DNA from 2 places in the Peribacillus phoenicis genome. Region 2 is predicted to be linked to the other one. Evidence: riboswitches for the same ligand, from Rfam matches in the RefSeq annotation. Region 2 holds a riboswitch; the other holds the start of a gene.

Region 1 (14,851 bases), 1.9 Mb from region 2:
CATGACCTTGTCATAGCCAAAGAGCTTGCATACGTCCTGGCAGGGGGGAAACTCCCATTTGGCACGGAAGTAGATGAACAGTATATCTTGAACCTAGAAAAACAGGCATTCCTAAAACTGATTTCGACTCCGAAATCCCAGGCTAGGATGCAGCATATGCTTGTTAAAGGCAAACCACTCCGTAATTGAAATAGACGAAGAAATGGCCAAAACAAAGATTAATAGATCGATAGCTTAAAAATGAGTAAGGGGGATCCTCATGAAAGAAGCGGTAATAGTAGCTGGAGCAAGGACTCCGGTAGGAAGAGCGAAAAAAGGTTCTCTTGCCAGTGTACGTCCTGATGATTTAGGGGCTCTTGTTGTAAAGGAAACGTTAAAGCGTGCAGGGAATTATGAAGGCACCATCGATGACCTGATTATCGGTTGTGCAATGCCTGAAGCGGAGCAAGGATTGAACATGGCTCGTAACATTGGGGCATTGGCAGGATTGCCTTATACAGTACCGGCCATAACGATTAATCGTTACTGTTCAAGCGGGCTGCAAAGCATCGCTTATGGAGCGGAAAGGATCATGCTCGGCCAAAGTGATACTGTCATTGCAGGCGGAGCGGAATCCATGAGCCTTTTGCCAATGATGGGCCATGTAACTCGTCCGAACGCGAGACTTGCGGAAACGGCACCGGAATATTATATGGGTATGGGCCACACTGCTGAAGCCGTTGCAAAAAAATACGGCATTTCCCGTGAAGATCAAGATGCATTTTCTGTTCGTAGTCATCAAAAGGCGGCGAAGGCCATTGCAGAAGGAAAGTTTTCGGATGAGATCGTACCGGTTGACGTAACCCTTCGTTCAGTGGGACCAGATCTTAAGTTAAAGGAAAAATCATTTAAATTTACACAGGATGAGGGCGTTCGTCCTGGCACCACTGCTGAAGTGCTAAAAAAACTAAGACCTGCATTCTCTGTTACAGGATCCGTAACAGCAGGGAATTCATCACAAACGAGTGATGGTGCAGCCGCGGTCATGGTCATGGATGGGGAAAAGGCCTCTTCATTAGGGATGAAACCGATAGGTAAGTTCCGTTCCTTTGCTGTAGCAGGAGTACCGCCTGAAATCATGGGTATCGGACCGATTGCAGCCATTCCTAAAGCTTTGAAGCTAGCGGGTCTTGAGTTATCGGATATTGGTTTATTTGAATTGAATGAAGCCTTTGCTTCCCAATCCATTCAAATCATTCGTGAGCTCGGTTTGGATGAAGAGATTGTCAATGTAAATGGCGGAGCCATTGCCTTAGGCCATCCACTAGGATGTTCGGGGGCAAAATTGACATTAAGCCTGCTACATGAAATGAAGCGCAGAAACCAACAGTTCGGAGTCGTGACAATGTGTATCGGCGGCGGAATGGGTGCTGCTGGAGTATTTGAATTATTGGCGTAATCCTACCCCTCCCGGAAGCTGTCATGCTTCCGGCGGGTTTACTATCTTAAATAATTAGGAGGAAATAACATGTCCAATCAAACTACAGATAACCTCATTAAAGGCGGAGCCTTTTTAGTAGAAGATATTACGTATGATCAAGTGTTTACACCGGAAGATTATTCTGATGAGCATAAAATGATCGCCAAAACTGCCGAGGATTTCGTAGTGAATGAAATTCTGCCGCAGGTTGAACATTTGGAAAACCATGAATTTGACCGTTCCGTTAAATTACTGAAGCATGCAGGTGAAATCGGTTTACTTGGTGCTGACGTTCCTGAGGAATACAGTGGATTGGGTCTTGATAAAATCAGTTCGGCATTGATTACAGAAAAAATGGCACTTTCAGGCGGCTTTGGAATTACGCATGGTGCACATGTAGGTATCGGATCTTTGCCGATCGTATTATTCGGGAATGAAGAACAAAAGAAAAAATATCTCCCTTTACTGGCAACGGGTGAGAAGATTGCTGCGTATGCCTTAACGGAACCAAGCTCAGGTTCAGATGCCTTGGGAGCAAAAACGACAGCGAAATTGAATGCCGAAGGAACACACTATATTCTAAATGGGGAAAAACAATGGATTACAAATGCAGGTTTTGCAGATGTCTTCTGTGTATACGCCAAAATTGACGGCGAACAATTCTCCGCTTTCATTGTTGAGCGTGATTATGATGGCGTATCAACTGGTGCTGAAGAGAAGAAAATGGGAATCAAAAGCTCATCTACACGTACATTAATCCTTGAAGATGTACATGTACCAGTCGAAAACCTTTTGGGTGTAGCCGGAAAAGGACATGTCATCGCTTTCAATATCCTGAATATCGGCCGTTATAAATTAGGCGTCGGTGCTGTCGGCGGATCTAAACGTGCCCTTGAGATTACAGCAGCTTATACGAATCAACGTCAACAGTTCAAAACGAAAATTTCCGATTTTAACTTGACGAAAGAAAAACTTGCAACAATGGCATCCAAAATTTATGCAGCAGAAAGCTCTGTATACCGTACCGTTGGCCTTTATGAACAAAGGCAAAGCAAATTGACGGATGAGCAAGTGAAAGATGGGAAATCAATGGCGGCAGCAATCGCTGAATATGCCATTGAGTGTTCATTGAATAAATTCTTCGCTTCCGAAGTGTTGGATTATGTTACGGACGAAGGCGTACAGCTTCATGGAGGCTATGGTTTCATGCAGGAGTATGAAATTGAAAAAGCATATCGTGATTCCCGGATTAACCGGATCTTTGAAGGTACAAATGAAATCAATCGATTGCTTGTCCCTGGAACTTTCCTGAAGAAAGCACTTAAAGGGGAATTGCCGCTTCTTCAAAAGGCTCAAAGCCTTCAAGAGGAATTAATGATGATGATGCCGGAAGAACCTGGCGATGAGCCATTGGCACAAGAAAAAATGCTTGTTAGAAACGCTAAGAAAATTGGGATTCTGGCAGCTGGCCTTGCTGCACAGAAATACGGCAAAACTCTTGATCAAGAACAAGAGATCCTCTCCAACATTGCTGATATCGCATCCCTTGCTTATGCAGCGGAATCCGTGGTATTGCGTACGGAAAAAGCAATAGCAGCTACAGGTCTGGAGAAGAACAAACAAAAAGTGCTTTACACTGAAATCTTCGTTCAGGAAGCTTTCAATGAAATAGAACAGCACGCAAAGGAAACGTTAATCGCAGTGGAAACAGGCGATACTCTTCGCATCATGCTTGCGTCGCTCCGCAAGCTGACAAGACATAATCCGATCAATGTCATTGCGAAAAAGCGTGAAGCTTCCGTGAAGGTAATCGAAGCTGAAAAATATGCTCTTTAGGCAATGAATCATAATCAGTAAAGGGAATGCCCGAAAAGGCATTCCCTTTATTTCCTTTGATGAAATCGTATTGGAAATTCAAAAGACAATTCGTTGTATTGCGTGATGAAAACGGGTATTCTATTGATAGGTGGTGAAATGATGGGCTTAACATTATATTGGTACCCAAAATGCGGCACATGCCGTAACGCAAAGAAGTGGCTGGATAATCATGAACTGCAATATGAAGCAATCCATATAGCGGAAAATCCGCCTTCGCGAACAGAAATAGAACAACTATATAAAAACAGCAATTTGGAGTTGAAGAAGTTTTTTAATACTAGCGGTCAAAAATATCGCGAGCTGGGCTTAAAGGATAAGCTGAAAGAAGCTTCTGAAGCAGAGATGCTTGATATATTGTCCACAGATGGCATGCTTCTGAAAAGGCCGATTGTTACGGACGGCACCAAAGTGACGGTAGGTTTCAAAGAGGAGCAATTCGAACAGGTTTGGAACTGAAAATTTCTCGAAATATTTGGTTAATTCCTTACTTAAACAAACAATCTACCTTATAATGGAATAGATAAAATAAGATGTACATATGGAGGGTTAATAATGACAACAACACCAAAAGAACTTCGTTACACTAAAGAACATGAATGGGTCAAAACGGAAGATGGAACAGTGCGCATTGGAATTACAGCTTTCGCACAGTCCGAGCTTGGGGACATCGTATTCGTTGAGCTTCCGGAAATCGGCGATGAATTGAAAGCGAACGAACCATTCGGAAGTGTTGAATCCGTTAAGACCGTTTCTGAGCTTTATGCACCTATCAGTGGCAAGGTTGTTGAAGTAAACGAAGATTTAAGTGACAACCCTGAATATGTAAATGAGTCTCCTTATGAAAAGGCATGGATGGTCGTGCTTGAACCATCTAATGGCAGTGATATTGAAAACTTGATGAGCGCTGAAGAGTATGAGAGTTTAATCAACGGTTAAAAAGAATGAGAGGGGGACTGAAAAGGCCTGCTCTCTTTTTCATTTTGTACCGTGGCAGTTGCACACATAATTCGTGAGATGGAGTGATGACATGGAGTGGGGCGAATTCGATAAAGTGATCATTGTAGAAGGCAGTTCCGATAGAAGAAAAGTTGCCTCCGTTTTAAATGAAGATGTGGAAATAAGATGTACGAATGGGACCATATCATTAACTAAGCTGGATGAATTAGTGGATGAATTGATGGACCGTGATGTTTATCTCCTTTTTGACGCAGATGAATCAGGAGAAAAGCTCCGGAAGCAGTTCCGAAGGGAAATGCCTGAAGCGAACCACCTGTATATTAATAAAATGTACAAAGAAGTGGAAAGCTCGCCCGAACATCATATCGCAACTGTGCTTTTATCTGCCAATATGAATGTGAAAATGAAATTTTTAAGTCAAAGGGTGAACGACTAATTGATGCAGGAATGGAAAGAAGAAGAGTGTAAGCTTGCTGTTGAAAATGGGGAAACCTTTTGCTTATATTTATATACCCCTTTATGCGGCACTTGTCAGGTTGCCTCCAAGATGCTGACGATATCCTTGGAGCTATTCCCGGAATTGAAGGCAGGGAAAATGAATATGAATTATGTCCAAGCAATTGCCGAATCATATGAAATCGAAAGTGTTCCTTGTTTATTGCTTTTCAAAGAAGGACAGCTGCACAAAAAAATATATGCCTTTCAATCCGTTCCTTATTTGTACGGATTGCTTAAGGAAATCAGCTAAGAAACCAATCAGAACCGTGGTTGGTTTCTTTGTTGCGGACATTTGAATGCGAGATTGAAATTAAACAAAGAATATTCTAACAATTCATTGACTGATTTATTCTAAAATGCTATATTTTGAATTAAGTAACGGCAGAATTTAATAGTTCTTATCAAGAGTGGCGGAGGGACTGGCCCGACGAAGCCCGGCAACCGGTATAAATTTATATACGGTGCTAATTCCAGCAGAGTGTTGGCTCTGGTAGATGAGGTGTATTCTAGAAACCTCTTCTTATTGAAGTGGTTTTTTTGTTTATAAAAGGCCAGGTATCATATAATTCCAACTAAATCCATAGAAAAAGGTGAAATCATATGTCAGAGAAAAAGTTGCGTTTCGAAACATTGAGTGTTCATGGCGGTCTGCAAGCTGATGAAACAGGTGCCCGTGCAGTTCCTATCTACCAAAGCAATGCATACTTGTTCAAAGACACCGACCATGCAGCGAATTTATTTGGTCTAAAGGAGAATGGTTATATATATTCACGACTTCATAATCCCACGGTCAGCGTTTTTGAGGAAAGAATGGCATTATTGGAAGGCGGTATCGGCGGATTGGCAACAGCAAGCGGAATGGCAGCCATTTCACTTTCAATCCTGAATATTGCCGCTGCTGGAGATGAGATTGTTTCAGCCTCTACATTATATGGCGGTACGTATAACCTTTTTGAAAATACTCTTCCTAAATATGGGATTAAAGTGAAGTTCGTTTCTCCCGATGACCCTGAAAATTTCAAAAGGGCGATAACGCCAAGAACTAAAGCCATTTTTGCTGAAACGATCGGAAATCCAAGTTTGAGGGTGCTTGATATTGAAGCGGTAGCGAAAATCGCCCATGATGCCGGAATACCTTTGATCATTGATAATACCTTCGCGACACCATATCTATGCAGACCAATTGATTTTGGAGCGGATATTGTCATCCATTCCGCTACAAAATGGCTTCTGGGAAATGGAACCACGCTGGGCGGTGTCATCGTGGATGGAGGGAAATTCGATTGGAACTCGCCAAATTATCCTGGCTTCACGGAGCCTGACCCAAGCTACGACAATCTGGTATACGCCGAGGCAGTTGGACCTGCTGCATTCATAACGAAAGCCCGAGTGCAGTTACTTCGTGATTTAGGCCCTGCGCTAAGTGCCCAAAGTGCATTCCAGTTTACGCTTGGGCTTGAAACACTGCATGTAAGGATGAAAGAGCATCTGTCAAACACCAAGTCTGTCATTAAATATTTAAAAAACCACCCTGCCGTGACTTGGGTTTCACATCCTGGTGATGAGGATCATCCCGATAAAGCCCTTGCGGATAAATATTTGCCTAAGGGAGCTGGATCTGTCGTGACTTTTGGAATACAAGGTAATCGCGAAGCTGGCGCAAAGCTTATCAATTCGGTGGAATTATGGTCCCATGTAGCGAATGTGGGGGATGCGAAGAGCTTGATCATCCATCCAGCAAGTACGACCCATCAACAATTGAATGAGGCGGGTCTTGCGAAAGCGGGTGTGAGTGCTGATCAAGTCCGTTTATCCATTGGGATTGAAAATGTAGACGATTTAATAGAAGATTTGGAGCAGGCAATTGAAAAAGCGACGAATATCGTCTCCTTGACATCCAAAACGGTTTAAGTAAAGTTTCTGTGTACTAGAAATAATATACATTGCGCTCCTTTTTTATCTATGATAAAATTTCACCATACTAAAGAACTTAATGATGTACAAATATTCTATATATTAGCTCTTATCAAGAGAGGTGGAGGGATGTGCCCGATGAAACCCGGCAACCGACAAGGAGATTTCCTTGGAAAGGTGCCAATTCACACAAAGTTTAATCACTTTGGAAGATGAGAGGAAGGCCTGTTTCTTCACCTGCCTTTCTGCTCATGCAGAAAGGTTTTTTCTATTTTAATGGGGGAAACCCTTTGCATGATATGAGAAACAGACTAATAATGTAGAGAAATCAACTAAGTTCATAGGTTTTATTGGATAAAAGAGGTGAGGATTAATGATTACATTGACGAAAGTCAGTAAGCTGTTCCGAACAGGAAAAGGAAACAGTGAGACGATCAAGGCTGTAAATAATGTGAATGTTGAAATAAATAAAGGCGAGATTTTCGGTATTATCGGTTACAGTGGAGCGGGGAAAAGTACTTTGATCAGAATGCTCAATGGGTTGGAAACACCTACAGAGGGATCCGTTGTGGTGGCTGAGAAGGAAATTTCAAAAATTAAAGGCGCTCAGCTCCGTAAGGCCCGTCAAGAAATCAGCATGATTTTCCAACATTTCAATCTATTATGGTCAAGGACCGTTCAGGAGAATATATCTTTCCCATTGGAAATTGCAGGAGTTTCTAAACCTGAACGAACCAAGCGTGTGAACGAATTGATCAAGTTAGTCGGACTGGAAGGCAGGGAAAAGGCCTATCCTTCACAATTAAGCGGAGGGCAAAAGCAAAGGGTGGGAATAGCCAGGGCTCTGGCAAATGACCCTAAAGTGCTGCTGTGTGATGAAGCGACTTCTGCCTTGGATCCGCAGACTACCGACTCCATACTCGAATTGCTTGTTGACATCAATCAGCGCCTGGGATTGACGATCGTCTTGATAACACATGAAATGCATGTAATACGTAAAATCTGCCATCGCGTCGCCGTGATGGAAAGCGGGCAGGTTGTTGAACAGGGTCCTGTCCTGGATGTTTTCAAGAATCCTAAAGAACAAATGACGAAGCGTTTCGTGCAACAGGTAACGGAACCGGAAGAAACGAAAGAAACGATGGACCATTTGCTCGAGCGCTATCCTGCAGGCAAAGTGATTCAATTGACCTTTGTAGGTGATCATGCAGAAAGCCCATTGATCACCAAGCTTGTACGTAACTTCGAGTTGGATGTCAATATCGTTCAAGGTAAGATATCCCAAACAAGAAGCGGTTCATATGGAACATTGTTTATCCATCTTGATGGCAAAGAGGATGAAATGCTCCGCGCAATAGAATTCATTAAAGCACAGCAGGTAGGCGTGGAGGTGATTACTCATGCTTGAAGAATTATTGCCGAATGTTGATTGGGAAGACATTATTGAAGCTACGAGGGAAACGCTTTACATGACAAGCGTCTCTGTAGTGGCAACCTTTTTTATAGGCATAATATTAGGATTGATCCTGTTCCTGACGGGGAAGGGTAATATGTGGGAAAACCGGGCAGTCAACGGGGTCATGAGTGCTGTCGTCAATATATTCCGTTCCATTCCATTTCTTATTTTGATCGTGCTGCTCATTCCTTTCACTAAAGCGCTTGTCGGTTCCATGATCGGAGAGAACGCTGCACTGCCGGCACTTATTATCGGTGCGGCACCATTTTATGCGCGTATGGTTGAAATCGGCCTTCGTGAAATCGATAAAGGTGTAATTGAAGCCGCTAAATCGATGGGGGCAAAAACGAGCACGATCATTTGGAAGGTCCTTCTTCCAGAGTCGATGCCTGCCCTTATTTCCGGGATTACGGTAACATCGATTGCATTGGTTGGATATACCGCAATGGCCGGGGTCATCGGCGCAGGCGGGCTTGGTAATCTGGCCTATTTGGACGGCTATCAAAGAAATCAAAATGACGTTACGCTTGTAGCGACGATCGTTATTCTAATTATCGTCTTCATAATTCAAATTATTGGAGATGTGATTACATCTAAATTGGACAAAAGATAAAGGGAGATGAAAAGGATGAAAAAGTTTTTAGGATTTGCATTAATTTTAGTGTTATCTATCGCTTTGGCTGCTTGTGGAAGTGAAAAGGATAAAAGCGGCAGTGATACGGAAAAAGAATCGAAGAAAATAGTTGTAGGGGCATCCAATGTTCCTCATGCTGAAATCCTTGAGGAAGCCAAGCCGCTTCTTAAAGAAAAAGGAATCGAATTGGAAATCGAAACATTCCAGGACTATGTTTTACCGAATAAGGCGTTGAATGATAAGGAATTGGATGCTAACTACTTTCAACACATTCCATATTTAGAGGGGCAAATTAAAGAAAATGGATATGACTTCGTTAATGCTGGCGGAATCCATATCGAGCCGATTGCCCTATATTCACAAAAATATAAAAGCATTGATAAACTTCCGGAAGGCGCAACAATCATTATGAGCAGCTCTGTCGCTGATCATGGACGCGCTTTATCCCTTTTGGAAAAGAATGGCCTGATCACTTTGAAAGAAGGGATCGATAAAACGACGGCTACAACGAAAGACATCGTTGAAAATAAGAAAAACCTTAAATTCGATGCCGATTATGAAGCGGCCCTGCTTCCTAAAATTTATGAGAGTGGCGAAGGCGATGCAGTCTTGATCAACTCCAACTATGCGATTGACGCCGGTTTGAATCCGCTTGAAGATTCGATTGCGATTGAAGATTCGGAATCACCATATGTGAATGTCATTGCCGTAAACAAAGGTGACGAAAATAAAGAAGCAATCAAAGCGCTTGTAGAAGTATTGCATTCTAAAGAAATTCAAGATTTCATTCTTGAAGAATACAAAGGTGCAGTTGTACCGGCGGATAAATAATTCAAGAATGGGCGACCTGATTTAATTCAGACCGCAGTTTGTAAACAAAAAGGTTTCGGAATGGTCTCATTCCGAAACCTTTTTGATTTTTATTGGATTTGAAGCAGTTAAAGCGATTTGTACTCACGATAGCCTTCTATATTTGTTGTTGAGTGCCGATAGGCAGAGATAACAACCAAAACGCTCATATTACACATAGCCATGGTTGCGGAATCTGCGTCAACAGCTACAGGTTTTCTAACTTTCTTAATCACATGTTCAATCAGAGGCTCTTAATACGAGTATCATGAGTATTTCCGGGTGTTACTATCGTTACGGTCTGCTGCCGCATAAATGAATAAGCAAGCTGGTTTGTTCGTTTAGCTTTTACATAATGCGTCGCTCATAATTTTTTCCGGACTTAGAGAAGTGAGGCACTTCATTTTGGAAACCTTAGGTGAAAGTGATTCTATCTGATTGTTTAGTCTTAGTGGATTGGAACGGAAGGTATGAGACCCCTGCGGGAAAAGCGAGTCAGGGGAGACCCCGCAGGCGCAAAAGCGCCGAGGAGGCTTCCGGACCGCCCGCGGAAAGCGAGTACCTGAAGTGGAAAGTAACGTTCAAATTTTGAAAACCTAAAAACCTAAAAAACTGTAGACAAACTCATTGATGATCCAGTTTGTTTCAGTCTGCGGCTTAATTTAATTACTTTCATGTTTAATCAGGAAAGGAAAGGGTATAGAGATAATGAAGGTAAAAAAATGATACACAAATTTGAAAGGATGGTTCACTATCAATACTCTGGATTTAAATGTAACAAGCGAAATGGAAAAGGCGATGCAGTCTTCACATGGGATTGGCTACAGTGAGTACAGTAGAAACTTAGACCTCCGTATCGAGGTTGAGAAAGAACGGGATAGGGAACATGTAAAGTGCAACAAAATGGTCCAGGACCTTCAACGCAAAATTCACGGCTAAGCATATAAAAGAGTTCTTTAAAAGATCGGCCTGTAGAGGTAAAATGGAAAGTGGTCCATAAAATAAGGGTTTCCTTATTGGATATACTTACATAATACCTGACAGTCCGATTTTTTTCTTTTTAAAGCGGAACGTTCTTACCTTGCAATAAAATTCTTTGAACATATATTAATAAGGACGAAGATTTGCCGAATAATAAGATAATTTTAACAAAAGCTAAAATAAGTATGAATATGCAGTAAACAGGCTATATCTGTTAGTATTGTAAGAATAGGACAGGTTTTTAACATGGCCGAAGTGGAAACCCCTATCTATTTAGTTGATTCCAAATTGGATTTGTTATAAAATTGGAATGAGAATAAAGTGAGAATGCTTTTACGTAAATTATAGTAATGAAAGTAATCTTTACTTTCTGGTAATAAAATTGGAATTAGTTCACGGAGGTATTATTATGTCAGCTTCTACATTAACGGTTAAAGATCTTCACGTATCAATTGAAGGCAAAGAGATTTTAAAAGGGGTAAACCTTGAAGTTAAAGGTGGAGAAATCCATGCGATCATGGGACCAAATGGAACTGGTAAATCCACTTTATCATCAGCAATCATGGGTCACCCTAAATATGAGGTAACTAGCGGAAGCATCACATTCGATGGTGAAGATGTTTTGGAGATGGAAGTAGACGAGCGCGCTCGTGTCGGTCTATTCCTAGCTATGCAATATCCAAGTGAAATCAGCGGTGTTACAAACGCAGACTTCTTACGTTCTTCCATTAACGCACGCCGTGAAGAAGGCGATGAAATTTCATTGATGAAATTCATCCGTCAAATGGACAAAAAAATGGAATTCCTTGAAATGGATGAAGATATGGCGCAACGCTATTTGAATGAAGGTTTCTCAGGCGGAGAGAAAAAACGCAACGAGATTCTTCAATTAATGATGATCCAACCTAAAATTGCAATCTTGGATGAGATTGATTCAGGTCTAGATATCGATGCACTTAAAGTCGTTTCAAAAGGAATCAACGAAATGCGCGGAGAAGACTTTGGATGCTTGATCATCACTCACTACCAACGTCTATTAAATTACATCACTCCTGATTTTGTACATGTAATGATGCAAGGACGTGTCGTAAAATCAGGCGGTCCTGAACTTGCTGCCCGCTTGGAAGCGGAAGGTTATGACTGGATTAAACAAGAATTGGGCATTGAAGACGAAACTGTTGGCGAAGAAGCGTAAGTAGGAGGATTTGCAATGACTACAGAAACGAAATTACCGTTTGAACAAGAGGATATAAGCTCCTATTCAACTAAAAATAATGATCCAGCTTGGCTATCCGAGCTTCGGATTCAAGCGTTTTCTGAATTAGAAAAGCTCCCGATGCCAAAGCCGGATAAAACGAAAATCGATAAATGGAATTTCACTTCTTTCCAAACTCATACGGTTGAGAGTGAAGCTTTTGCCTCTTTAGAGGAGCTTCCGGAAGAAATTAAGTCCATCATTGAAGAAAATGAAAACTTATACATCCAACGCAATAATACGCCGGCACATATCAATCTGTCAGCAAATGTGAAAGAACAAGGCGTCATTTTTACGGATATTTTATCAGCGGCTCGTGATCATGCTGAGCTCGTGCAAAAATATTTCATGAAAGACGGCGTTAAAATAGATGAGCATCGTTTAACAGCACTTCATGCTGCATTAGTTAATGGGGGAGCATTCCTTTATGTTCCGAAAAATGTAGAAATCAAAGAGCCGATTCAATCGGTATTCCTTTTGGATAATCCAGATACTACACTTTTCAACCATGTCTTGATCGTAGCTGAAGATAATAGCTCTGTCACATATGTAGAGAACTATTTCTCAACCGTTGAGTCTAACGAAGGTGTTGCCAACATCGTAACTGAAGTATTTGCAAATGCGAATGCCAAAGTCCAATATGGTGCGGTCGATACCCTTTCTAAAGGCTTCACGACATATGTTAACCGCCGTGGAGTGGCAGGACGTGACGCACGTATTGAGTGGGCGCTTGGCCTGATGAACGACGGAAATACGATTTCAGATAATACAACATATCTAATGGGCGATGGCTCTCACGGTGATACAAAAACCGTTGTAGTCGGACGCGGGGAACAAAAGCAGAACTTCACGACTGCCATCATTCATTATGGCAAACGCTCTGAGGGTTATATCCTTAAGCACGGTGTCATGAAAGAATCCGCATCCTCCATTTTTAATGGAATTGGGAAAATAGAGTATGGTGCTACAAAGGCCAATGCCGAACAAGAGTCACGCGTATTGATGTTAAGTGAAAAAGCACGCGGAGACGCCAATCCGATCCTCTTGATCGATGAAGATGATGTAACGGCTGGTCATGCTGCTTCCGTCGGCCGTGTCGACCCGCTTCAACTGTATTATTTAATGAGCCGTGGTATTACAAAAAAAGAAGCAGAAAGACTTGTCATTCACGGATTCTTGGCCCCTGTTGTTAACGAGCTTCCAATTGAGGGAGTCAAAAAACAATTAGTAGCGGTCATTGAAAGGAAAGTACAGTAATGAACCCATACGAAATTCGTAAGCTTTTTCCAATATTAGATCAAGAAGTCAATGGTCAGCCATTAGTTTATTTAGATAGTGCTGCAACCTCTCAAAAACCGGCTGCAGTGATTGAAGCGATTGAGCAATATTACCGCGGCTATAACTCGAATGTTCACCGCGGGGTGCATACACTAGGAACAAAAGCTACGGATGCGTATGAAGGTGCTCGTGAAAAGGTACGTAAATTCATTAATGCTTCTTCTACAGAAGAAATCATCTTTACCAGAGGCACAACGACTGCTTTAAATACTGTAGCAAGAAGTTACGGTGGTGCAAATATTAAAGAGGGTGACGAAATCGTCATCTCTTACATGGAGCATCACAGTAATATCATTCCGTGGCAGCAGCTTGCCAAAGAAAAAGGCGCTGTATTGAAGTATATTCCGCTTCAGGAGGATGGTACGATTTCCGTTGACGATGCGAGGGCTACAATTACGGAAGCAACGAAAATCGTGTCCATCATGCAGGTTTCGAATGTGCTTGGCGTTATCAATCCTGTGAAGGAAATCGCCCAAATTGCCCATGATCACAATGCTGTAATGGTAGTCGACGGGGCACAAAGCACGCCGCATCTAAAAGTGGATGTCCGTGATTTGGATTGTGATTTCTTTGCCTTCTCAGGTCATAAAATGGTCGGTCCAACAGGCATCGGCGCACTATATGGCAAGAAAGATCTTCTAGAAAAAATGGAACCGATCGAATTCGGCGGAGAGATGATTGATTTTGTAGGTTTGTATGAGTCTACATGGAAAGAACTCCCGTGGAAATTCGAAGGCGGTACCCCAATCATCGCCGGCGCCATCGGCATGGGGGCTGCCATTGATTTCTTGGAGGAAATCGGTTTGGATAATATTGAACGGCATGAACATAAGCTCGCCGCTTATGCAATGGAGAAAATGTCAGCAGTTGAAGGGCTGACCATTTATGGCCCTAAAGATGCAGAAAAGCGTGCTGGTGTAATTACCTTTAATATTGATGACGTACATCCACATGATGTCGCTACCGTTCTTGATGCAGATGGAATTGCTGTCCGTGCCGGTCACCACTGCGCACAGCCATTAATGAAATGGCTTGACGTATCAGCGACAGCAAGAGCAAGTTTCTATCTATATAACACGGAAGAAGATATTGATAAGCTTGTGTCCGGGCTTGTTAAAACGAAGGAGTATTTCAGTAATGTCTTTTGATAACCTTGATACACTTTACCGTCAAGTCATTATGGATCACTATAAGAAACCGCGTAATAAGGGCATGCTAGAAGATGGAAGCATGACAATCGATATGAATAATCCAACTTGCGGCGATCGGATTCGTTTAACGATGAAGATCGAAGATGGCAAGGTCAGCGATGTTAAATTCGATGGTGATGGTTGTTCGATATCCATGAGTTCGGCTTCCATGATGACGCAAGCCATTAAGGGCAAAGACGTTGATACTGCTCTAGCGATGTCCGAGACTTTTTCCTTAATGATTCAGGGAAAAGAATACGACGATGAGATGGACCTTGGGGATATTGAAGCCCTTCAAGGTGTTTCTAAATTCCCTGCACGAATCAAGTGTGCCACCCTGGCTTGGAAAGCCATGGAAAAGGGATTGAAGGAATAATTAAATTAAAATGAGCTGTTGTAATTCAGCCATTTGAAATGGAGGAATACGAGCTATGGCAAAGAA
Region 2 (14,851 bases):
ATTCCCTTGCTCGTTTTTTTCGCAATGGAACCGCCTACGATGTGAATCTCGTGTTTCCTTGCCTGTGTTTTAAGAAATTCAATCGTTTTTTCGGCCTCTTGATCTGCAATCTCATTTAACCTGCTTAAGTCGTATCCGGTTGTCCAAAGCTCTGGTAAAATGACGATATCGGGTTCCGACCGTGCTGCTTTTTCCAACCATTGTTCCGCAACCTGAAAATTGATATCCGGTTGCCCGAATGCTATATCCATTTGAATACAAGCTATTTTCCACTTCATCGTTTAAAACCCCCATATGTAAAAAATGCTTTACAAGACTATGATAAACATATATCATTTGTGACTAGAATTTCAAGAAATTTCAGAGAAGGTGTATAAATGGTGCAATTCGAAAAATCCAGACAGCTTCAGGACCTGCCTAAGCAGTTTTTTGCCTCACTAGTCGCAAAAGTCAATGCCATCACGGAGCAAGGACATGATGTCATAAATTTAGGTCAGGGAAACCCTGATCAGCCAACACCAGACCATATCGTGAAAAGCTTGCAGTCTGCCGCTGAAAAAACGATTAATCATAAATATTCGCCATTCCGGGGGCATCAATATTTAAAAGATGCTGCTGCCGTCTTTTATGAACGTGAATACGGTGTCAAGCTGGATCCGAAAAGTGAAGTGGCGATTCTCTTCGGGGGAAAGGCAGGTCTTGTCGAACTGCCGCAGTGTTTATTGAATCCGGGTGATACGATTCTTGTTCCGGATCCCGGCTATCCGGATTATCTTTCCGGTGTTGTTTTAGCCCAGGCAAAGACCGAGTTCATGCCCTTGACAGAAGAAAATGATTTTCTTCCAAAATACAGTGACATACATAAAGAAGTACTTGATAAAGCGAAAATGATGTTCTTGAACTATCCGAACAATCCCACAGGTGCTTCTGCAACTGAAAGTTTCTTTGATGAGACCGTCTCTTTTGCAAAAGAGCATTCAATTTGTGTGGTCCACGACTTCGCTTATGGAGCGATAGGATTCGACGGTAAAAAACCGGTAAGCTTTCTCCAGTCAGAGGGAGCGAAGGAAATAGGAATAGAAATATACACACTATCGAAAACATACAATATGGCAGGGTGGAGAGTCGGCTTCGCAGTGGGGAATAAGAGTGTCATAGAAGCTCTTGAACTATTACAAGACCATCTTTATGTGAGTCTATTCCCGGCGATACAAGAAGCTGCGGCAAGCGCTTTGCTTGACTCGCAGAGCTGTGTAGAGCAGTTAGTGCAGATGTACGAGGGCCGAAGGAATGTTTTCATTGAGGGATTGAGGGCAATCGGCTGGGATGTCAAAGCTCCTGCGGCATCATTTTTTGCCTGGCTCAAAGTACCTAAAGGTTTTACGTCCGAGCGTTTTGCAGACTATTTATTAACGCATGCCCACGTTGCTGTTGCCGCAGGAAATGGATTCGGTGAATTTGGCGAAGGATACGTCAGGGTAGGGCTGCTGACTTCGGAAGATCGGCTGAAAGAGGCTGTGGAACGGATAAGTAGATTAAAATTATTTTAACCACAATGATATATCCGATTAATTCACCCTTAAATAGTTAAAACTTATTGACAAAGTAGGGATTACCTGTCAGAATACAAAATAAATTCTTAATCTTTCGATACTTGGATGCAAATTTATATATCAGCGTTTTCTTATTTTGAGCAGGTGGAGGGACTAGCCCTATGAAGCCCAGCAACCGACCGTAATTCCATTGTAAAATGGGGCGGAATTCTTCGCCGGATTTTTCTTGAAATCCACAAGGCACGGTGCTAATTCTTGCAGCCAATGGCTGGGAGATAAGAAGATGGCTTTTTAAAGCCTCTTCTTTATGAAGGGGCTTTTGCCATTTTGAGACCAGTTCAGGTTAATGACATCCAGAGTTTACTAACGTGATATAGGAGTGATCAAATGAGCGAGTTAGTCGCTACTTATTTAATTCATGATTCTAAGGGGAATCATGAGAAAAAAGCAGAGAGCATTGCCTTGGGATTGACTGTCGGAACATGGACGGACCTGCCCCATTTGGTCCAGAAACAACTGGAAAAACATAAGGGACGCGTCGTATCGGTGACACCACTTTCTGAAGAAGAGAGGGCAAACAGCTACTTTAATCGTAAAGTATACCGTTCGCTTATTAAAATTGCCTATCCGGCAAGGAATTTCACCAATGATTTACCTGCAATCCTCACGACGGTCTTCGGCAAACTTTCATTGGATGGAGAAATAAAACTTATCGACTTGGATTTTGTCGGTGATATTCAAAAAGCCTTTCCAGGGCCGGAATTTGGCATTGAAGGCATTAGGGAAAAGGTTGGCGTTTATAACCGGCCCCTGGTGATGAGCATCTTTAAAGGTGTATTAGGAAGAGACCTAACATTCCATAATGAGCAACTGAGGCAACAAGCATTAGGAGGTGTCGATCTAGTTAAAGATGATGAGATCCTCTTCGACCAGGACCTGACTCCATTTTTCGATAGAATAAAAACGGGAAAAAGAATATTGAATGAAGTTTATGAAACCACTGGCCACCGAACTTTATATGCTGTCAATCTATCAGGGAAAACATTTGAATTATTGGATAAAGCAGAGCAAGCGGCTGATGCAGGGGCAGATGCCTTGTTGTTCAACGTTCATACATATGGTTTGGATGTATTGCAGGCCTTGAGTGAACATGATCGTATCAAGCTGCCGATCATGGCGCACCCCGCATATAGCGGGGCATTGGCAGCTTCATCATTTTATGGGGTCGGCTATCCATTATTGCTTGGTAAATTAGTAAGGTTATCAGGTGCGGATTTATCCTTGTTCCCATCCCCTTATGGAAGTGTCGCACTTGAAAAAAAGGAAACCTTGGCGATTGCTGAAGCTCTGACAAAAGATGAACTTTCATGGAAAAAAGCTTTCCCTGTTCCTTCTGCTGGCATTCATCCGGGCATGGTTCCGGACCTAATCAAGGATTTTGGAATCGATAGTGTGATTAATGCCGGAGGTGGAATTCACGGGCATCCTGATGGAGCAGAGGGCGGGGCAAAGGCTTTCCGTTCTGCTGTAGAAGCCGTACTGGCAGGAAAGGACCTATCTGAATCGGCGCTTGAGAATGAAACACTAAAAAAAGCTCTTGTGTTATGGGGAGGCCTATAAGAAATAATGAAACCGATCATCTTTTGTGATTTTGACGGAACGATCACCAACACGGATAATATCATTTCCATCATGAAGAAATTTGCGCCTCCGGAATGGGAAGCGTTGAAAGACGGTGTCCTTCAGCAAAAAATCAGTATATCTTCAGGAGTAGGGGATATGTTTTCCCTGCTTGATAGCGGCTTGAAGGATGACATCATCCAATATGTAAGAAAGACGGCCGGCATTCGTCCAGGGTTTTATGAATTCGTTGAGTATACGAAACAAGCCAACATCCCTTTATATATCGTAAGCGGGGGCATGGATTTTTTCATTGCACCGCTTTTAAATGATATCTTGCCAACAGGGTCCGTTTATTGCAACCATGCATTTTTTGATAAGGAAAAGATTTATATTGAGTGGCCACATGCTTGTGATGATCAATGTAATAATGATTGCGGTTGCTGCAAGCCATCCATTATGAGGGAAATTACGGGTGCGGAAGATTTTAAATTCGTTATTGGAGATTCGGTAACGGATTTTGAAGCTGCAAAACAGGCCGATTTTGTCATAGCCCGTGACATATTGCTTGAAAAATGCGATAGGGAAGGGATTCCACATCAAGGATTTGAAACGTTTTTTGATGTAATTGATATTTTAAAGCAGCAGAAGGTGGTTAAAGCGTGAACAATCATTCTAAAGAATGGCAGGAGCTGGCAGACATTAAAGCTGAACTGGCCGAAAGGGATTGGTTTATGGGAACTAGCGGGAACTTGTCTATTCGGGAGCCCAAAAGCCCTTTCTTTTATATTACGGCAAGCGGTAAGGATAAAAGGAAGCAATCGGATTCGGACTTTTTACTGGTGGATTTAAATGGAAAGCCAGTTGAAGAAACGAACCTAAGACCATCGGCCGAAACTTTACTTCATACAGTCATTTACCGGAAAACGAATGCGAACTGTGTACTCCATGTCCATACAGTTGAAAATAATGTGATATCCGAATTGTACGGAGATGAAGGCCAAGTTTCTTTTCGTAATCATGAAATCATTAAAGCAACCGGTCGGTGGGATGAAGATTCGGAACTTCGGATTCCAATCATATATAATCATGCTGACATTCCGCTGTTATCAGATAAGTTCGAGCCACATGTCGAAGAAGACTCTGGCGCCGTGCTGATCCGCAATCATGGTATTACGGTTTGGGGTAAAAGCGGACTCGAAGCAAAGAGAATACTTGAAGCTTGCGAATTTTTATTTCAATATCAACTGTTGCTTAATCAACAAAAGGCGTTTGCGGGTTCTTTAAGATAAACACTCATAGAGGAGGAATGAATGATGGCGACGATCAGATTCCATGAAACAAACGAGGTTATTGAAAACGGTGAACAGGTAAAAGGATTTTTAGAAACACAAGGGGTTATTTATGAGCAGTGGGACATTTCTAAATTACCGGCCCATCTCGTGGAAAAATACGATCTAACAGATGCTGACAAGGAGGAAATCCTAGTAGCATTCCAATCAGAGATAGCGGAAATCTCCGAAAGAAGAGGCTATAAAGCGCATGATATCATCACATTATCCGATGCGAATCCGAACTTGGATCAAATGCTTGAAAACTTTAAGCAGGAACATCACCATGAAGATGATGAAGTGCGTTTCATAGCAGGCGGAACGAGTATCTTTGCCATCGAAGGCAAGGATAAACAGTGGTTTGATGTGCGCCTTAATCCAGGTGATCTTATTAGTGTTCCAGAATCAACAAGACATTATTTTACGCTTGCAGAAGATAGGAAAACTGTTGCTGTCCGCATTTTCGTTACAGCGGCAGGATGGGTGCCGATTTACGAAAAAGACGAAGTTCAAGCATGAATCAATGTTGAAAAACCAGCTTAAGGGCTTGGTTCAATTTGTCGACAAAAGGGAAGTCGGAATGGTCTCATCCCTAACCAGGATTTTAAAAAACAAGACCAGATTATCCTTAATAGTTTTATACTCTAATCCTCATTGGATTGAAGAAATTTGCGACACTCCTGCCGAATAACTGGCTAGCCGAGACACCACAGGCGCTTGCGCCGAAGAGGCTTGGCAGACAGTCGGCGGAAAGGGAGCGGATTTCTGAAATCGACTGGACATTATTAAATAAAAAACTGCAGTCGAACTCGCTTTTCTTCGAGTTTATCTTCATTCTGAAACAAGCCATCCGGCTTGTTTCATTTTGCAGTCAAAAGCGTTCGGAATGGTCTCATCTCGAACCATGATTTTAAAACAAGACCAGATTATCCTTAATGGTTTTTTCCTCTAATCTTCATTGGATTGAAGAAATTTGCGACACTCCTGCCGAATAACTGGCTAGCCGAGACACCATAGGAGCTTGCGCCGATGAGGCGTGTCAGACAGTCGGCGGAAAGAGAGCAGATTTCTGAAATCAACTGAACTTTTTAAATAAAACACTGTAGGCAAACTGAGTTTTCATAGAGTTTGCCTACAGTCTGTAACCACGAAGATGGACTCCGTGATTTCAGTTTGGCAACAAAATGGTGTTCGGAGTCCGAATAGTGAGATGAAGGTCAAAAAATCTCGCGAACGCTCGAATATAGTACTCCGGTCTTAATAGTTTTATACTCTAATCCTCATTGGATTGAAGAAATTTGCGACACTCCTGCCGAATAACTGGCTAGCCGAGACCCCACAGACGCTTGCGTCGAGGAGGCTCGGCAGACAGTCGGCGGAAAGGGAGCTGATTTCTGAAATCGACTGGACGTTTTTAAATAAAAAACCCCAGTCGAACTCGCTTTTCTTCGACTTTGTCTATGTCTGAAACCAGCTTACGGGCTGTTTTTTTTTGTGAATCCGGCAAGTGCTTTAGTAAGATAAGTATGATAAAATTTAACCGAATCGAATTTAACCGGATCATAGGAGCAGATAAGAATGAAAACAACCGAAGTGTACATATTGGGCGGCTTTCTCGGCAGCGGGAAAACGACGCTTCTTCGAAATATATTAAAGCAGGAAAGTGACGCGGGCAGAAAAGTGGCCGTGCTTTTAAATGAGCTCGGCAGTGTATCGGTTGACAGCGGACTCATTGGTGATGGGGTGCCTCTGAAGGAGTTGTTTGACGGGTGCATCTGCTGCACAATTCAAGATAAACTGGAGGTTCAGCTTCATGAATTGCTAACCGAAAATGACCTGGATGCGGTTTATATTGAAACGACGGGCGCTGCTCATCCAGTTGAAGTATTGGACGGCATCATGTCACCGATTTTCGCCAAAAGGCTGGAGTATAAAGGGATTATCACTGTGGTCGATTTATTAAGGTGGCGCGATCGCGAGGAACTGTCTCCGCAGCTTCGACAGCTGCTTGCCGAGCAAATCCACCATGCCGATTTCATATTATTGAATAAAGCGGATTTAGTAAGTGAGATGGAGGCCGCACAGCTGATATATACGATACAGGCGCTGAATAGGGATGCTGTATGTTTATTGACGGAGTATGCGGACGTTTCCTTGAAATCATTGCAAGGGATGCAAAGAAATCGGCAAAATGGCCATCAAAAGCTTGATGTACATGACCATTTGCATTTAACTGCAATCGTTCATACATTTGAAGGTGCCGTGGCACAAACCGACTTTGAAGAGTGGCTTAGGTCCCTGCCGGAAACGGTATATAGAATGAAAGGATACATTTCCTTTACACATTCACAATACCCCCATTTATTTCAATACTCCTACGGAATGCCGATGTATATGAATGAAATGATGAAAATGCCATTGAATATCGTCATAATCGGGGAAAAGTTGGATAAGGAAATGTTGATCGGTCAGTTGCAAGCTTTGGAAGCGAGAGCGGCCCGATAAACGTTTACCGCCCATAAAAGAAGGGAAACATATAAGAAGACTTTCTTATCAAGGAGGCGGTATTAATGCCATGGAATAAGAACGATTACCCAAATTCGATGAAGAATCTAGATAAAGATGTAAGGGAAAAGGCTATAGAAATCGCGAATGCATTATTGGATGAAGGATATGAGGATGGAAAAGCCATTCCAATTGCCATAGACCGGGCTAAGATGTCGGTGGGAAAAGATTGAAAAAATGGTCAGACCCATATGTGGGTCTGACCATTTTTATTCTTGCATTCCAAAGGCGGCAAATGTCTTTTCGTCTTCTATTAATCCGCACGCAGCACATTGCACCCGAACTTCAGGACCATTATATGCTAGATGGAACGGCTGAAGGGAATCGTTCGAATATTGTTCAACAATCTCACCGGATTGCGGATCCTTTTTAACGGGGGTTGCTACTTGCTGAATGAGATTGAAGCGAGATTTATTTGTCCGGCAATTCGGACAGCGGTATACTTGAGACACTGTACTCACTCCTTTTTTTGAATTTTAAAAAGCGTGATCGTATTATTAAGATAGTCTTTACGAACTTGATCAATAATATGTATGAATTAGTAATGGATGGAAGGGATACTATGAAAGAAAATATCAGGCAAGAAGAATTACTGGTGGCTTATTTAAGCATATGGAACAATCGTAAGGTGACCGATGGAGGTGGAAGGGAAGTTTTGTCGGAACTCATCCGCCGTGAGCTTTTGGATGAAAATGCCCATCCCCGTGCCCGAAAACCAGTATTGGAGAAATTTTACCTCTGCATTAAACGCGTGATGGAATCTACGCTTGCAGAAGATAGGAAAAATGCGATCGTCATGCTCTATATCACTGAATTGGAAAGATTATGATTTCCGAGTGTGATACGGATGCTTGTAAGCAAATATTCTTATCCGCTTCATACTTTTTTCACAAATCATTGTTAAAATTTTTAAAAAATAGATATTTAATGAATAAGGAGCTTAAAATATGAAGTGGGGCATTGGGCTTTTTCTTGCCATCGTACTGCTTACTGGGTGTAATAGCGGTAATGCATTTACTAAAATCAATAAAAGTGAACCTTTCCTGGCAACTGTCAATATCAAGGATACTTCTCTGACTTTTATAGATGAAAACTATCATCCATTTGCAAAATGGGATATTTCAGAACCATTTACCGGAGCCCTGCTCCTGGCAGACAAAGATACTATCCTGCTTTATGGAAAAGAGATGAAAAAAGTCCAAGTTTACTCATTATCAGCAGGAAAACTGATAAACAGTTGGGAAATTGGGAAAGGAATCGTCAATATGCAGTTGTTACGTGATGGAAAAAGCATCGTGGCGGTCAATCAAGCGAATCATTCCATTTATTTTTTAAATGCTGATGGGGAGGAACAGGATATTGTCAAGGTTGGTAAAAGCCCCTTGACCGTTCTTCAAGGAGAGCAAGCGAATCGTTTGTATGTTATTAATTTTGGTGATACCAAATGTTCAGTTATAAATCTTGAAACGAAAAAGGTCGATTTCGAATTTCCCGTACATAGTTCCAGCACTGGCACATTATTAAGGGAAGAAAAGGATGAAATATGGATCGGAGGACACGGTGATGGGGACCAAGTGGAAGAAGATCTATATATTTATTCGGCAAAAACAGGAGAGTTGAAGAAGAAGCTGAAGGCCCCCACCATGCCGATAAAGTTCCTGGAGAATGCTGAAGGCATATTTGTCCTTAGTCATGGTACAAGCTCCTTATATAAATTGAATGATCAATATGAGGAAGTGAAAAGCAAAGTGGTCGGCGTCAACCCCTTTGAAATGGCGAACTTCAATGAAGATGTGGTCGTGGCGGGATATGATAGTGATGAAGTGTATGTAATGGATGCTGAAACAGTCGATGTTAAAAAAACGATAAAAGTCGGCGAAGGTCCGTTCCAATTGATGTTGAGGGAGTAGATGACATGCATGCTTACACCATTTTAGTCGTGGATGATGAAGAAGATATGCGAAATCTAGTTGAAATGTATTTGCTGAACTCAGGTTATCGATGCCTTCAAGCTGCGAATGGAAGAGAAGCTATAAGGATGGTTGAAACAGAGGAAGTGGATTTAATCCTATTGGATATCATGATGCCAGGTATGGACGGTTTCTCCGTTTGTGAAGAAATTCGTGAAAATTGGGAGATCCCTGTGATCTTTGTCAGTGCGAAAGGTGAAGAATGGGATAAGGTGAAAGGGCTGAAGCTTGGCGGCGACGATTATATCGTCAAGCCGTTCAATCCAGGAGAATTGGTCGCAAGAGTGGAAGCTGTATTGCGAAGGACAGGGAAATTATCATTGAATGAAGAGAATCAAAACCATGTCCGATTCGGTAAAATTAGCTTGAACTTACAATCCAGAACGGTTTTGGTTGAAGGGAAGGCAATCAATTTAACCTTGAAAGAATTCGAATTGCTGTTATTTCTCATGCGGCATAAAAGCCAGGCACTCAGCCGTGAACAACTGCTTGAAAATGTATGGAGCGGGGAATATGGAGGATCTTTACGTACCGTGGATACCCATATCAAAACGTTACGAATGAAATTAAGAGCGGCCGATTACATTCAAACCGTCTGGGGAATCGGTTATAAGATAGAGGAAAAGAAATGATCAATAAATGGCGAACCCTCTCATTTAAATTATGGCTCACCATCATCACCGCCATCATCCTTTCCGTACTGTTCGCTTACTCACTTTCTCAATATTATTATAAAAATCTATATGTGGAGAAGCTAAAAACAGATTTAGTCAATGAAGCGTCATTGCTAGGGGCGGATTATACCGGCGGTGAAATCAGTGATGACTTTAAGGAAAAAGTTGAATGGTTTAACAGTAAGAATGACAGCGAGGTCTTTGTCGTCAACAATCCCAGGGAATTGAGTGCCTGTCTGCCTTTTGAAATCAATTATGATACCCTTATTTCTGAAGAAGAACGGCAAATGCTTTTAGATGGGAAAGCCGTTGAAAAAGAGGGATATGAGAAAAGGTTTGAAAAGAACATTGTAGCGGCGATCATACCCCTGATTGACGAAGATCGCCTCGAAGGTATCATCTATACATATATTCCAGTAGATTCCATTACGGTCTTACTTAAGGAATTTGCTGCAAAATGGTTGGCAGCGGTCCTATTATTCTTGATAGTCGCGATATTTTTTACTACAAAATGGTTGAAAAGGCTAATCAGTCCGATTAAGGAAATAGAGACTGCAGCCCATCGTGTTTCAGAGGGGAATTATGACATACAGGTCCATGTAAGGAGCCATGATGAAATAGGTAAATTGGCAATAGCCTTTAATGATATGGCCAATTCCATCCATTTGGAAGAAGAAAGAAAAAAAGAATTTCTAGAAAATGTAGCACACGAGCTCAGAACCCCGCTTAGTTACGTAAAGGGATACACACAGGCCATATTGGATGGTGTCGTGAAAAATGATGAAGAACAACGGAAACACCTTCATCTCATTTCAAGGGAGGCACTTAGGCTGCAGCGGCTTGTGGGAGATCTGATGGACTTAACAAAAATGGATAGTGATCCATTCTTGTTAAATAAAATCCCGATTGCCTTTGCCCAATTCATTGAAGACGTACTTGTGAAATATGAACCGATAATAAAAGAAAAGCAATTGGACTTGCAGCTGGATCTGGATCCAGATCCGATTATTTTTGGGGATGAAGGAAGGATGGAACAGATCCTGCATAACATTTTTGATAATGCCATTCAGTACACTGATCCTGGAGGGTCGATCCATATTACCCTAATTCAGCATAAAGATGATTGCGAACTGCTGATTACTGACACGGGTAACGGGATCCCGGAAGCGGATCTGCCACATATCATGAATCGTTTTTACCGAGTGAACAAAGCACGAAGCCGTTTTGATGGCGGTTCAGGGCTTGGACTGTCCATTGTCAAAAAATTGGTGGAATTGCAAAATGGTAAAATCGAAATAGAAAGCAAGGAAAAAAGGGGAACAAAAGTCAGGGTCATCCTACCGGTTATAAAAGAAGAATGGAATTCATAAAAAGGGGATACGTTCAAAAATGAAAAAAATCGTGTTATTTTGCATGACGTTAATTTTTTTGGCCGGATGCGGCAAGGAAGAGGAAATTCCGAAAATGTTAAATGTCGATTTAGCTGTCGATCCAATTCAGGGTAAAGTGAATGAGCCTGTGAAATTTCAGGCAAAAGTGACTTATGGGGACGAAGTTGTGACAGATGCAGATGATGTCAGTTTTGAAATTTGGCTTGCGAATAGCGATGACCATGACAAAATTGCAGTAAAACATAAAAGAAACGGCATATATGAATTGGAAAAGACTTTTGATGAAGAAGGAACCTATTATGTATACGCCCATGTAACGGCAAGGGATATGCACAACATGCCAAAGAAAGAATTCGTCATAGGGAAACCAAGCACTCCTGAACAAAATGGTGGGAAAAAGGAAATGGACGAAATGGATGATGAAGAAATAAAATGATGAAGAAATGAAATGATGAATGACTATCAAAACCAAAACAATTCGGGAGTGAATCCGGATTGTTTTTTTATTTGAAAAATGGTCAAGGCAATAGGGTAGAAATAATCAGGACAAAAGACGGCGTGTTGAAGTTGAATCGAAAAATTTGTAACATAAAAGTAAAGAAAGTCATATTATGTTGGTTAAATACGATATGTCAACAAAAAGTTATTAGTATTCAATGGAAATGGTTCTATGTAACTACCATTGACAAGTAAGGGCTGGAAAAATATGAGTATATATACCACTAAAAGAAACATAGATAGGTAAAGGATTCTTGCAAGCTTTCTCTGAAACTAGGATAATAATATTTTCTCTTTCGTATCCTGTTAAATTCGATGGAAATTGATGGTGCATTTATTACAAAAAGTGCATGTTATGATAATTCCAGAAGCAAAGCACAACACAAAACGAACATCACAGGAGGAAATACGAATGAAAAAGAAAATGTTTATGTCAGCAGCAGCGGCTGCAGCTATTATATTCACAGGAGTAGGAGCTAACCAAGCTGAAGCAGCCAACTGTGATACTGTTAAACAAGTAACTTACAAATCTATGAATAAAGAGGATATGCAAAAAGTCCTTGACCAATACCTAGCTAAATACAATATCACTTTACCTGCAGCGCAGGCACAACAAAAACCGGTTCAAAAACCAGTTCAAACACCAGGTCAAGAAGCTGGAGCAGCGAACCAAGCAAAACCTGAAGCAAAACCTGAAGCTGAAGCAAAACCTGAAGCACCGGAAGTGACACCTGATAAATCAACTGATGAAAAACAAGAGACAAGCTCTGAATTAAGTGCTTTTGAACAAGAAGTTGTTAAATTAACTAATGCAGAACGTGAAAAACAAGGTTTGTCAGCTCTTAAAATCGACACTGAGTTGAGCAAAGTTGCACGTATCAAGTCTCAGGACATGAAAGATAAAAACTACTTTGATCACAATAGCCCAACTTACGGCTCACCATTCGATATGATGAAACAATTCGGAATCAGCTATAAAACAGCTGGCGAAAACATCGCACAAGGTCAACAAACACCTGAAGAAGTGGTACAAGCTTGGATGAATAGCCAAGGACACCGTGAAAACATCATGAATTCTAGCTTTACTCATATTGGAGTAGGTTACGTAGAATCTGGTAACTACTGGACTCAACAATTCATCGGAAAATAATAGATTAATAGAAAAGTGCATCCCATTTACATGGGGTGCGCTTTTTTTTGCGAGAATAGATCATTCCATTCCATGGAAAAAATCAATGGTGACATCGATTGGTTCTCTATAATGTACCCAAATCTAAAAAGAATTGAACCAAGAAATAAATGGAACCGCACCTTAACATCAGTGAGGTCCCGGTGAAACCGCTTAAATCTCGGATACATCGATTTCTGAATACTGTGTATTGAAACTTTTTTGAAGACGTATTTCCAATGTTGATTCTTTATATTGGGCCGATGCCCCTTTTTTCTTTACAGGTGCGGGGAGTGTTATGACATGCCGATCTGACTCTTCAGGAATCCCCTCGATGATGGATTGGTTAGATGTATGGTAAAGTTTCATTTTCTTTAGCCAAGATTCATCGTCTATTGGAATTCTTACGAAGACATATAAGTGGGTTTCAAATACTTCAGCATGTAATGGATGTTCAGATCTGGCATTTTCTTTTTGTGAGCCGCCATCATTTTGGTTCATCATACCTTGCATATTGTCAGGGATCACTTGTGAAAATACCTTTTCAATGAACGATTGAACGTCACTTTGCTGCATATTTTTCATGAATTCCTTTTGGTTCGGGTTATTCTTAAAAGAAAAAAGTGAATTCCAGGGAAACATATTGAATTCCTCTCTCCTGCTTTTGGTCTGACAGGTTTATTTGTTATATTTTATGCAGCTAAAGCCCAGAGGTTCTTTTTTATAATTACTAAATTATAGAAAATGGAATAAACTTATGTATAATTAAGTAAAATCCATTAGATAAAGAGGGTAAGCCTGTGGATGAAAAAGTAGCTTTTATTACTGGTGGAGCAACGGGTATCGGCAAAAGGATGGCATTTTCACTCGCGGATAATGGAATGTCCATTATCATTACTTATCGAAAAAGTAAAAAGGCAGCTTTAGCATTAGTGGATGAATTACAGGAAATGTATCATGTTAAGGCAATTGCGATTCAAGGTGACTCGTCAAGTGAGGAAGATTGCCGGAATATTTTGCAAAAGATTTTGGAGGCATTTGGCCATGTTGATATATTCATTCATAACGCAGGGCCATATATGCATGATCGTAAACCCATGACTGAATATGGCAGCGATGAATGGAAGTACATCATGGACGGGAATTTAAATGGTTTTTTCTTTTTTGCGAAGGAACTTATTCCACAAATGCGCAGTAGAAACTGGGGTAGAGTCATTACATTAGGGTTTGAACGGTGTGAAACTGCACCAGGTTGGATCTATCGTTCTGCTTTTGCCGCTGCAAAGAGCGGCTTGACTTCCTTGACAAGAACTTTAGCTGCTGAAGAAGCTACACATGGAATCACCGTGAATATGGTTTGTCCTGGTGATATCATAGGGGATTGGAAAGAGGAGGAAATTAGGGTCGCGAGAGCAGAAAAGGATGATACGGTTCCAGTTGGCAGACCGGGTACGGGGGAAGATATAGCGAGGGTCATCACGTTCCTTTGTGATGAAAAATCAGATTTCATTACCGGGAGCATCATACCGGTAACAGGCGGTAAGGATGTTCTTGGGAAAATATATAAAGCCTAGTGGTTTAGAATTTGAATTCAGAATGAAAAAAAGTGAGGCCGGTGTAATCCAGCCCCACTTTTTTTACGCCATTTTTTTATATTTCACTTGCTGTATGAACCGTAAGCGAGCCGCCAAGCCTATAGCTCCGAGAGCCAAGCCGGTTATTAAGCCGATCCAATACCCAAAGGCTCCCATATCGGTATACTTTGCAAAAAAATAGCCAATGGGAAGCCCGAGAATCCAGTAGGAGACCAGTGACATCGCAAATGTGACATTAACATCTTTATATCCACGCAATATACCCTGAATGGGTGCCTGGAGGGCATCCGATATCTGAAAGAAGATGGCATATATTAAAAAATGTGATGTCAGCATCATTACCTCATGATCTTTAGTGTATAAAGAAGCCACAGGTTCACGGAAGAGGAATAGGATGGTCGACAAAACGAGCGACATCGTCAAGGCCATCGATATGCCAATCCAGCTATACATTTTTGCATCTTTATAACGGGTTGCCCCAATTTC

Evidence for each region. A riboswitch is a leader RNA that binds a small molecule or an ion and turns the genes downstream of it on or off. The one in region 2 is predicted to bind S-adenosylmethionine.
Region 1: another riboswitch for S-adenosylmethionine. It lies ahead of ABC374_RS23485 (O-acetylhomoserine aminocarboxypropyltransferase/cysteine synthase family protein); the one in region 2 lies ahead of mtnW (2,3-diketo-5-methylthiopentyl-1-phosphate enolase).

Annotation. Positions count from the first base shown of each region.
Region 1 covers NZ_JBDFMF010000001.1:4,716,018-4,730,868, reverse strand. The annotation lists gene ABC374_RS23520 (3-hydroxyacyl-CoA dehydrogenase/enoyl-CoA hydratase family protein) at 1-189, shown strand, start outside; gene ABC374_RS23515 (acetyl-CoA C-acetyltransferase) at 260-1,438, shown strand; gene ABC374_RS23510 (acyl-CoA dehydrogenase family protein) at 1,508-3,295, shown strand; gene ABC374_RS23505 (arsenate reductase family protein) at 3,437-3,793, shown strand; gene gcvH (glycine cleavage system protein GcvH) at 3,890-4,273, shown strand; gene ABC374_RS23495 (toprim domain-containing protein) at 4,365-4,730, shown strand; gene ABC374_RS23490 (thioredoxin family protein) at 4,734-5,042, shown strand; SAM riboswitch class I at 5,188-5,293, shown strand; gene ABC374_RS23485 (O-acetylhomoserine aminocarboxypropyltransferase/cysteine synthase family protein) at 5,393-6,703, shown strand; SAM riboswitch class I at 6,813-6,925, shown strand; gene ABC374_RS23480 (methionine ABC transporter ATP-binding protein) at 7,080-8,114, shown strand; gene ABC374_RS23475 (methionine ABC transporter permease) at 8,107-8,775, shown strand; gene ABC374_RS23470 (MetQ/NlpA family ABC transporter substrate-binding protein) at 8,791-9,627, shown strand; gene ABC374_RS28820 (YuzK family famiily protein) at 10,432-10,584, shown strand; gene sufC (Fe-S cluster assembly ATPase SufC) at 11,036-11,821, shown strand; gene sufD (Fe-S cluster assembly protein SufD) at 11,837-13,138, shown strand; gene ABC374_RS23455 (cysteine desulfurase) at 13,138-14,367, shown strand; gene sufU (Fe-S cluster assembly sulfur transfer protein SufU) at 14,357-14,785, shown strand; gene sufB (Fe-S cluster assembly protein SufB) at 14,841-14,851, shown strand, end outside.
Region 2 covers NZ_JBDFMF010000001.1:2,849,513-2,864,363, reverse strand. The annotation lists gene ABC374_RS13995 (carbon-nitrogen family hydrolase) at 1-278, opposite strand, end outside; gene ABC374_RS13990 (pyridoxal phosphate-dependent aminotransferase) at 378-1,550, shown strand; SAM riboswitch class I at 1,682-1,835, shown strand; gene mtnW (2,3-diketo-5-methylthiopentyl-1-phosphate enolase) at 1,941-3,173, shown strand; gene ABC374_RS13980 (2-hydroxy-3-keto-5-methylthiopentenyl-1-phosphate phosphatase) at 3,180-3,839, shown strand; gene ABC374_RS13975 (methylthioribulose 1-phosphate dehydratase) at 3,836-4,465, shown strand; gene ABC374_RS13970 (cupin domain-containing protein) at 4,490-5,023, shown strand; gene ABC374_RS13965 (CobW family GTP-binding protein) at 6,083-7,009, shown strand; partial or broken gene ABC374_RS13960 (DUF2188 domain-containing protein) at 7,075-7,221, shown strand; gene ABC374_RS13955 (DNA alkylation repair protein) at 7,279-7,521, opposite strand; gene ABC374_RS13950 (hypothetical protein) at 7,632-7,898, shown strand; gene ABC374_RS13945 (YncE family protein) at 8,017-8,979, shown strand; gene ABC374_RS13940 (response regulator transcription factor) at 8,985-9,671, shown strand; gene ABC374_RS13935 (sensor histidine kinase) at 9,668-11,083, shown strand; gene ABC374_RS13930 (FixH family protein) at 11,103-11,540, shown strand; gene ABC374_RS13925 (CAP domain-containing protein) at 12,015-12,752, shown strand; gene ABC374_RS13920 (Hsp20/alpha crystallin family protein) at 12,945-13,412, opposite strand; gene ABC374_RS13915 (SDR family oxidoreductase) at 13,571-14,344, shown strand; gene ABC374_RS13910 (MATE family efflux transporter) at 14,408-14,851, opposite strand, start outside.